2 regions of the Streptomyces sp. NPDC005494 genome follow, and region 2 is predicted to be linked to the other one. Evidence: riboswitches for the same ligand, from Rfam matches in the RefSeq annotation. Region 2 holds a riboswitch; the other holds the start of a gene.
What was found. Region 2 has a riboswitch for glycine ahead of gcvP (aminomethyl-transferring glycine dehydrogenase). Riboswitches for the same ligand answer to the same signal wherever they lie in the genome.

Region 1 (4,358 bases), on a different contig from region 2:
GAGGGTCTTGTGCGTGGTGGTCGTGACGACGTGGGCGTGCGGCACCGGGTTGGGGTGCAGACCCGCGGCGACCAGGCCCGCGAAGTGCGCCATGTCGACCATCAGGTACGCGCCGACCTCGTCCGCGATGCGGCGGAAGGCGGCGAAGTCCAGCTGGCGCGGGTAGGCGGACCAGCCGGCCACGATGAGCTTCGGCTTCGACTCCTTGGCGAGGCGCTCGACCTCGGCCATGTCCACGACGCCGGTGTCGTCGACGTGGTACGGGACCACGTTGTAGAGCTTGCCGGAGAAGTTGATCTTCATGCCGTGGGTCAGGTGACCGCCGTGGGCCAGGTTCAGACCCATGATCGTGTCGCCCGGCTTCAGCAGCGCGAACATCGCGGCGGCGTTGGCCTGCGCACCGGAGTGCGGCTGGACGTTCGCGGCCTCGGCGCCGAAGAGCGCCTTGATGCGGTCGATCGCGATCTGCTCGACCACGTCGACGTGCTCGCAGCCACCGTAGTAACGGCGGCCGGGGTAGCCCTCGGCGTACTTGTTCGTGAGGACGGAGCCCTGAGCCTCCATGACCGCGACCGGAGCGAAGTTCTCCGAGGCGATCATCTCGAGGGTGGACTGCTGGCGGTGGAGCTCGGCGTCGACGGCGGCGGCGACGTCCGGGTCCAGCTCGTGGAGGGAGGAGTTGAGAAGCGACATCAGTGGGTCCCTTGGGTCTCAGTTGCCGGAGAACGCGGTGTACTCGTCGGCGGAGAGAAGGTCGTTCGGCTCCTCCGCGACGCGCACCTTGAACAGCCAGCCGCCCTCGAAGGGGGCGGAGTTCACCAGCGACGGGTCGTCCACGACGTCCTGGTTCGCCGCGGTCACCTCGCCGGACACCGGCGAGTACAGGTCGCTGACCGACTTGGTCGACTCCAGCTCACCGCAGGTCTCGCCCGCGGTCACCGTGTCACCGACCTCCGGGAGCTGGGCGTAGACGACGTCGCCGAGCGCGTTGGCCGCGTACTCGGTGATACCGACCGTGGCCACACCGTCCTCGACGGCCGACAGCCACTCGTGCTCCTTGCTGTACCGCAGCTGCTGGGGGTTGCTCATGACCTGAATTCTCCTGTACGCGGGGGAGTGCTGATGAACGGTGGTCTTACGGTGTGAGACACGACTGCGTCACGTGCGCGGGGCGCGGTGTCACTTACGGCGCTGGTAGAACGGCAGCGCGACGACCTCGTAGGGCTCGTGCGTGCCCCGGATGTCGACCGCGACACCCTCGGTGCCGGGCGCGGCGTGCGCGGCGTCCACGTACGCCATGGCGATCGGCTTGCCCAGGGTCGGGGACGGGGCCCCGGAGGTGACCTCGCCGACGACCTCCCCGCCGGCCACGACCTGGAAACCGGCGCGCGGTACCCGGCGGCCCTCGGCGACCAGGCCGACGAGCTTGCGGGGCGGGGCGGTCTCGGCGCGCCGGGCGGCTGCGAGCAGCGCCTCACGCCCCACGAAGTCGCCCTCCTTCTCGAACTTCACGACCCTGCCGAGGCCGGCGTCGAACGGCGTCAGCGCGGTGGTCAGCTCGTGCCCGTACAGCGGCATGCCCGCCTCCAGGCGCAGCGTGTCCCGGCAGGAGAGCCCGCAGGGGATCAGGCCGTACGGCGTCCCGGCCTCCGTCAGGGCCTTCCACAGCTGCTCGGCGTGGCCGGGGGCTACGAAGAGCTCGAAGCCGTCCTCGCCGGTGTAGCCGGTGCGGGCGATGAGCGCGGGGACACCGGCGACCGTTCCGGGGAGCCCGGCGTAGTACTTCAGTCCGTCCAGGTCGGCGTCCGTGACCGACTTCAGTACGGCGGGGGAGTCGGGGCCCTGGACGGCGATCAGCGCGTAGGCGTCGCGGTCGTCCCGCACCTCGGCGTCGAAGCCGGCGACGCGCTCGGTGAGGGTGTCGAGGACGAGCTGGGCGTTGCCCGCGTTGGCGACCACCATGTACTCGTCGCCGGCCAGGCGGTAGACGATCAGGTCGTCCAGGATTCCGCCGTCCTGCGCGACGATCATCGTGTAGCGGGCCCGGCCCTCGCCGACGGTGGCGATGTTGCCCACCAGCGCGTAGCTCAGGAAGGCCGCGGCCTGCGGACCGGTGACGGTGATCTCGCCCATGTGCGACAGGTCGAACAGTCCGGCCCGGGTGCGCACGGCGTTGTGCTCGTCGCGCTCGCTGGCGTACCGCAGCGGCATGTCCCAGCCGGCGAAATCGGTCATGGTCGCACCCAGGGACCGGTGCAGGGCGTCGAGGGCGGTCTGACGGGGGGCGGCGCTCGGGGCAGTGCTCATGGACATGGCTCCAGGGCATGACGACAGGGGATTTCCCTCCCCATCTGTCATCGGAACCTGAGAGGTTCGCCGAGAGCCCCTGAAAGGGTCCTGGAGGGGGCATCCCCTTCAGGGTCGGCTTGCACCTTGGGTGGAGCCGCGAAGCGGCCCGCTTTTCAGATCTGCCTCATCCACGCGGTACGGGGCCTGAGAGATTCAAGGGAGGAACTTGCTCCTTCGGCGCCCGGCGCACACGGTGTCCGGGACTCTCCCGCGCGGATTCAAACGGCCGGTATGCAGTTGGCGGGGTCATCATCGCACGCATTGCGGGAGAGTGGGGCGTTCAGGTCCGCACGGGTGCGGGTCACGACACGTGCGACCGGAAGCGGTTGTGCCGCATTACCTTTTCTTTACACTTCTTGGGCAGGTCAGTGGGTGACTCGGCAGGGGGAAGACGATGACGTTGCAGCGTTACGCGGCGACCGCGGGGGCGGCGCGCGGCGCGATGCCCCAGCAGCCGGGCGCACCCGCCCGGGAGCTGGGGGGCGGGCCGGCTCCGGTGGTGCGTGATCTGCGGGGCGGAGGCGCTCACGGCCCGGCCGTCCTGGACTTCGCGGCGGGTGACGTCGTCGTGGTCTCGGGCCTGCCCGGCAGCGGGAAGTCGACGTTGATCCGGCGGGCCGTGCAGGGGCACGCGATCGACTCCCAGGACACCCGGGACCGCTGGGCCGCCACCCTGCCCGCCTTACTCCCGTACGCGCTCTACCGCCCGCTGGTGCGTGCGGCGCACTACGCGGGGCTGTGGCGGGCCCTGCGCTCGGGCGTCTCGGTCGTCGTCCACGACTGCGGCACGCAGGCCTGGGTGCGGCGCTGGCTGGCGCGTGAGGCCCGGCGCCGGGGCAGGACCCTGCATCTCGTGCTGCTCGACGTCACCCCGCAGGTGGCCCGGCAGGGCCAGCGGGAGCGTGGGCGCGGTGTCTCCGGATACGCCTTCGCCCGTCACCGCCGCGCGGTGGGCAGGCTGCTGCGCGACACCGAGCAGGGCTTGCTCCCTCCGGGGTGCGCGTCGGCGGTGCTGATCGACCGGGAGACGGCCGGGGCCATCGGGCGGATCTCGTTCCCGGAGGCGCGTTCGGGGCAGGAGTAGGGACGACGGGCCGGACATTCGTGGTGCGGGTCCCGGGGGCCGGCGGGTGAGAGCCCCCGGCGTCACCGTTCGCATACGCACAGTTCGCGGCAGTCCGGCCACCTGTCCGCAATCTGGACGGTACGCGGGAGCCGGACGGGGCTCCGGCCTGCGGCACTGCGGGCGAGGCGTGAGCCGGTCTAAGGTTTCTGCCGCACCGCATGGCGAGAAAAGGACTCAGACACCGTGGACATTCCGGCCCAGGCGCCGCCCCATCCGTCGCAGGGATGGCCGGCCAACGAGCTCGAAGAAGTGCTCACCGCCTCGCTCGGCGTCCCCGGAGCGGCCGGCCGGCTGATCGAGGTGCTCGGCCGCAGCCAGATCTGGGTACCCCTCCCCAACGGCGGCGGCCCGGACAGCCCCGACCTCGACCTGCCGACGGTCGACATCGGCGGCGCCGCGTTCGTCCCCGTGTTCAGTTCGGAGGGGCAGTTCCTCCAGTGCGTCGGCTCCCACCTCTCCTTCACCGTCGCGCCCGCGCGCGAGTTCGCCCGCGGGCTGCCGCCGCAGCTCGGCATCGCGGTGAATCCGGGCGGCGCGGTCGGCGTGCCTCTTCCCCCGTCCGCCGTGGCCGAGCTCTGCCGGGCCGGGCGCACACCGCTGGACGGCCCCGCGAGCGGCGGCCGGGTGCGGTTGTACGAGCCGGACTGGAAGGAGGACCCGGTCGACTTCCTCGCCGCGGTGTCCGCGGAGTTCCAGGACACCGGCGTGGTGAGCACGGCGCGCAGGGCGCTGGCCAGCATCGAGGGCGACAGCCCCGTCCTGTTCGTCGGCGTCGAGTTCGCCACCTGGGAGGGCGCGGGGCAGAGCGCCCCGATGGAGGCGCTCGGCCGCGCGCTGGGCCGGATACAGGTGCCCTGGCCGGTCAATCTCGTCCTGCTGGACG
Region 2 (4,358 bases):
TTGCGCAGCGGGTTGTCGTCCGCGCTCCAGGTTCCGGCGGCGACCTTGTCGATCTCGCCGCGAATGGCGATCATCGTGTCGCAGAACCGGTCGAGCTCCGCGAGGTCCTCGCTCTCCGTCGGCTCGATCATCAGCGTCCCGGCCACCGGGAACGACATGGTCGGCGAGTGGAAGCCGTAGTCGATCAGCCGCTTGGCGATGTCGTCGATGCTGACACCCGTCGCCTTGGAGATCGGGCGCAGGTCCACGATGCACTCGTGCGCGACCAGACCGGCCGGGCCGTTGTACAGGATCGGGAAGTGCGGTTCCAGGCGCTTGGCGATGTAGTTGGCCGCGAGCACGGCGACCTGCGTCGCACGCTTGAGACCTTCGCCCCCCATCAGGCGTACGTACGCCCACGAGATGGGCAGGATGCCGGCCGAGCCCCACGGCGCGGCCGAGATCGGGCCGACACCGGTCTCCGGTCCCGCGGCGGGCTGGAGCGGGTGGTTGGGAAGGTAGGGCGCCAGGTGCGCGCGCACGCCGACCGGGCCCACACCCGGGCCACCGCCGCCGTGCGGGATGCAGAAGGTCTTGTGCAGGTTGAGGTGGGAGACGTCGCCGCCGAAGTGACCCGGCTTCGCGAGGCCGACGAGGGCGTTGAGGTTGGCGCCGTCCACGTACACCTGGCCGCCCGCGTCGTGCACCTCACCGCAGATGTCGGCGACGTGCTCCTCGAAGACACCGTGCGTGGAGGGGTAGGTGATCATCAGGACGGCGAGCTCGTCGCGGTGCTGCGCGATCTTGGCCCGGAGGTCCTCTATGTCGACCTCCCCGTCCTCGGCGGTCTTCACGACGACGACCTTCATGCCGGCCATCACGGCGCTCGCCGCGTTGGTGCCGTGCGCGGAGGACGGGATCAGGCAGACCGTACGGGCGTGGTCCCCGTTGGCCCGGTGGTAGGCGCGCACGGCCAGAAGACCGGCGAACTCACCCTGCGAGCCCGCGTTGGGCTGGATCGAGACGGCGTCGTAGCCGGTGACCTCGGCGAGGCGCTCCTCCAGCTCCCGGATGAGGGTGAGGAAGCCCTGCGCCTGCTCGGCGGGGGCGAAGGGGTGCAGCGCGCCGAACTCGGGCCAGGTGATCGACTCCATCTCGGCGGTGGCGTTGAGCTTCATGGTGCAGGAGCCGAGCGGGATCATGCCGCGGTCCAGCGCGTAGTCACGGTCGGCGAGCCGGCGCAGGTAGCGCAGCATCGCCGTCTCGGAGCGGTGCTGGTGGAAGACCGGGTGGGTGAGGACGGCGTCGGTCCGCAGCAGCCCGTCGGGCAGCGCGTCGGCCGTCCCGGCGTCCAGCGCCTCGATGTCACCGTCGGCGCCGAAAGCGGCCCAGACGGCGGCGACACACGCGCGGGTCGTGGTCTCGTCGCAGGCCACGGAGACGTGGTCGGCGTCGACCAGCCGGAGGTTGACCCCGCGCTCCCGCGCCCCGGCGACCACGTCGGCCGCGCCGCCCGGCACGCGGACGGTGAGGGTGTCGAAGTAGGCGCCGTGCACGACGTCGAGACCCGAGGAGCGCAGCCCTTCGGCCAGGATGGCGGCGAAGCGGTGCGTGCGCCGTGCGATGGTCCGCAGCCCGTCCGGCCCGTGGTAGACGGCGTACATCCCGGCCATGACGGCGAGCAGCACCTGGGCGGTGCAGATGTTGCTGGTGGCCTTCTCGCGCCGGATGTGCTGCTCGCGGGTCTGCAGTGCCAGGCGGTAGGCCTTGTTGCCGTCCGCGTCGACGGAGACGCCGACGAGGCGGCCGGGCAGGCTGCGGGCGAACTTCTCGCGCACCGCCATGAAACCGGCGTGCGGTCCGCCGAAGCCCATCGGGACGCCGAAGCGCTGCGTGGTGCCCACGGCGATGTCCGCGCCCAGCTCGCCGGGCGAGGTGAGCAGCGTCAGGGCCAGGAGGTCGGCGGCGACGGACACGATCGCGCCCAGTTCGTGCGCCTGCTCGATGACGGGCTTGATGTCGCGGACCGCGCCCGAGGCGCCGGGGTACTGGAGCAGCACGCCGAAGACTCCGCGCTCGGCGACCTCGGCCGGGATGCCGTCGGTGAGATCGGCGACGACGACCTCGACCCCGGTCGGCTCGGCGCGGGTCTCGATCACGGCTACGGTCTGCGGCAGCGTGTCGGCGTCGACCAGGAAGACACCGTTCTTCACCTTGCCGACACGCCGTGCCAGGGCCATGGCCTCGGCCGCTGCCGTGCCCTCGTCGAGAAGCGAGGCTCCCGAGGTCGGCAGACCGGTGAGGTCGGCGACCATGGTCTGGAAGTTCAGGAGTGCCTCGAGCCGCCCCTGGGAGATCTCGGGCTGGTACGGGGTGTAGGCCGTGTACCAGGCGGGGTTCTCCATGACGTTGCGCAGGATCACCGGCGGCGTGAACGTGCCGTAGTAGCCGAGCCCGATCATCGGGGTCAGCACCTGGTTACGGTCGGCGAGGCTGCGCAGCTCGGCCAGGACCTCCGCCTCGGTCCGCGCCTCCGGGAGGTTCAGCGCCTCGGCGCTCCTGATCACGTCGGGCACGGCGGCGGCGGTCAGCTCGTCGAGGGAGCCGTAACCGACCTGGGCGAGCATCTTCGCCTGAGCCTCGGCATCGGGCCCGATGTGGCGCTGCTCGAAGGGGATGCCCTGCTCCAGCTGGGAGAGCGGAGTGCGACGGGGGGTCATGATGGAGGCCTCCTGGTCTGCCACGACCTGCGAGGGGCGCCACGGCGTGGCTGCCCGTACGGCCTCCCCATCTGTCATCTCGACCTGAGAGCTTCACCGGCGCGCCCTGGGGCGTGCCGGCTTTCACCGTCGGTGAGGGCGGCGCCCGCCACGGCGCGTGCCGCACGGATTCCGCCCTGCTTTCCAGAGTGACCTCGTCCGTGCGGTACGGGGGCCTGAGAGATTCCGGGGAGGAGTTGCTCCTTCGGCGCCTCCGGATCGCTCCGGAGGACTCTCCCGCACGGGGTCAGCAGCCGGTTCCAGACTACCAGCGGGGCAGGAGAGGGCCGTCTCGAGTGGCCGATGCCCCGGATCTGGCCTTTCGTAGAGCCTGTGGAGCGCTTGCGACCACCCTGATGCAGTTGTGACCAGTGGGAGGCACCGTGCAGACCGACATCGATCCGCGCAGCCTGATCGGCCGCAAGGCCTTCGACCGTCAAGGTGCCAAGATCGGGACGGTGGACGAGGTGTATCTCGACGACGCCACCGGAGTACCGGAGTGGGCCGCCGTGCGCACCGGTCTCTTCACCAGGGACGCGTTCGTCCCGCTGGAGCCGAGCGAGTTCGTCGACGGCGCGCTGCTGATTCCCTTCGACCGGGCCCTGATCAAGGACGCGCCCGACTTCGGGGTCGGCCGCCACCTCTCGCCCGAACAGGAACTGCAGCTCTACCGCCATTACGGGCTGGACTCCGCCCCGTCGGCCGGGCCGGTCCCGGACCGGGACTTCGGCAGGCTGGCCGGCCAGGAGGAGTAGTCCGGCGCCTCCCGCACCAGGGGCAGGGGATCCACCGGCTCCAGCTGCGGATCGTCGATGCGGAACGTCCGCACGCGGCCGGGCGGCGACCACGGTTCCTCGAACCGCACCGTCACCCGTCCCACGCCGCTGCCCTGGACCCATCCGTGGCCGTGGATCTCGTGCCGGACGTCGTGTCCGGCGGACCAGCGCCGGACAGCAGGCTCTTCGGCGCTCTCCTTGACCGTCTCCGCCGCCGGGACGGGCCGCGCGTCGGGGGTGGCATCGGCCGCTGCTTCCTCGGCGATGTGCTCCGCCTCCGCGGCCTGGGCGAAGAGGTCCTCCTGCGTGAAGTCCGCCAGTCCCGTGACGCCGACCCCGAGCAGCCGCACTCCCCCGGTGGTGTCGACGCCCTCCAGAAGCCTCGCGGCGGCCTCCTTGACGACCGTGGGGTCGTCCGTGGGGCCTCGCAGGGTCTCGGACCGTGTGAGCGTGGAGAAGTCGTAGCGGCGCACCTTGAGGACGACGGTGCGCCCCGAGCGCCCCGCGCCCCTCAGTCGTCCCACGCACCGCTCCGCCAGCCGCTCCACCTCGTTCCTGACGCGCACACGGTCGTGCAGGTCCACGTCGAAGGTGTCCTCGACCGAGACGGACTTGGCGTCCCGTTCCGCGACGACGGGCCGGTCGTCGTGGCCCTGAGCCATCCGGTGCAAGGCCACGCCGTGCGCCTTGCCCAGCAGGCGCACGAGCTCCGCCTCGCCCGCCTGTGCGAGGTCGTCGACCACGGTCATGCCGGCGCGGCGGAGGTGGTCGCCGGTGGCGGGCCCTACCCCGGGGAGCGTGCGCACGGACATGGGTGCGAGGAGCTCCCGCTCGGTTCCCGGTT

Region 1: linked by a shared signal. The riboswitch ahead of gcvT (glycine cleavage system aminomethyltransferase GcvT) and the one ahead of gcvP (aminomethyl-transferring glycine dehydrogenase) in region 2 are both predicted to bind glycine.

What each region holds. Positions count from the first base shown of each region.
Region 1 is NZ_JBIAJR010000003.1:753,737-758,094, forward strand. Features, by position in the region: gene glyA (serine hydroxymethyltransferase) at 1-693, opposite strand, end outside; gene gcvH (glycine cleavage system protein GcvH) at 712-1,089, opposite strand; gene gcvT (glycine cleavage system aminomethyltransferase GcvT) at 1,180-2,307, opposite strand; glycine riboswitch at 2,473-2,570, opposite strand; gene ACFYQ6_RS13335 (AAA family ATPase) at 2,744-3,433, shown strand; gene ACFYQ6_RS13340 (enhanced serine sensitivity protein SseB) at 3,659-4,358, shown strand, end outside.
Region 2 is NZ_JBIAJR010000021.1:30,953-35,310, forward strand. Features, by position in the region: gene gcvP (aminomethyl-transferring glycine dehydrogenase) at 1-2,699, opposite strand, end outside; glycine riboswitch at 2,893-2,988, opposite strand; gene ACFYQ6_RS34490 (PRC-barrel domain-containing protein) at 3,122-3,493, shown strand; gene ACFYQ6_RS34495 (DNA polymerase IV) at 3,415-4,358, opposite strand, start outside.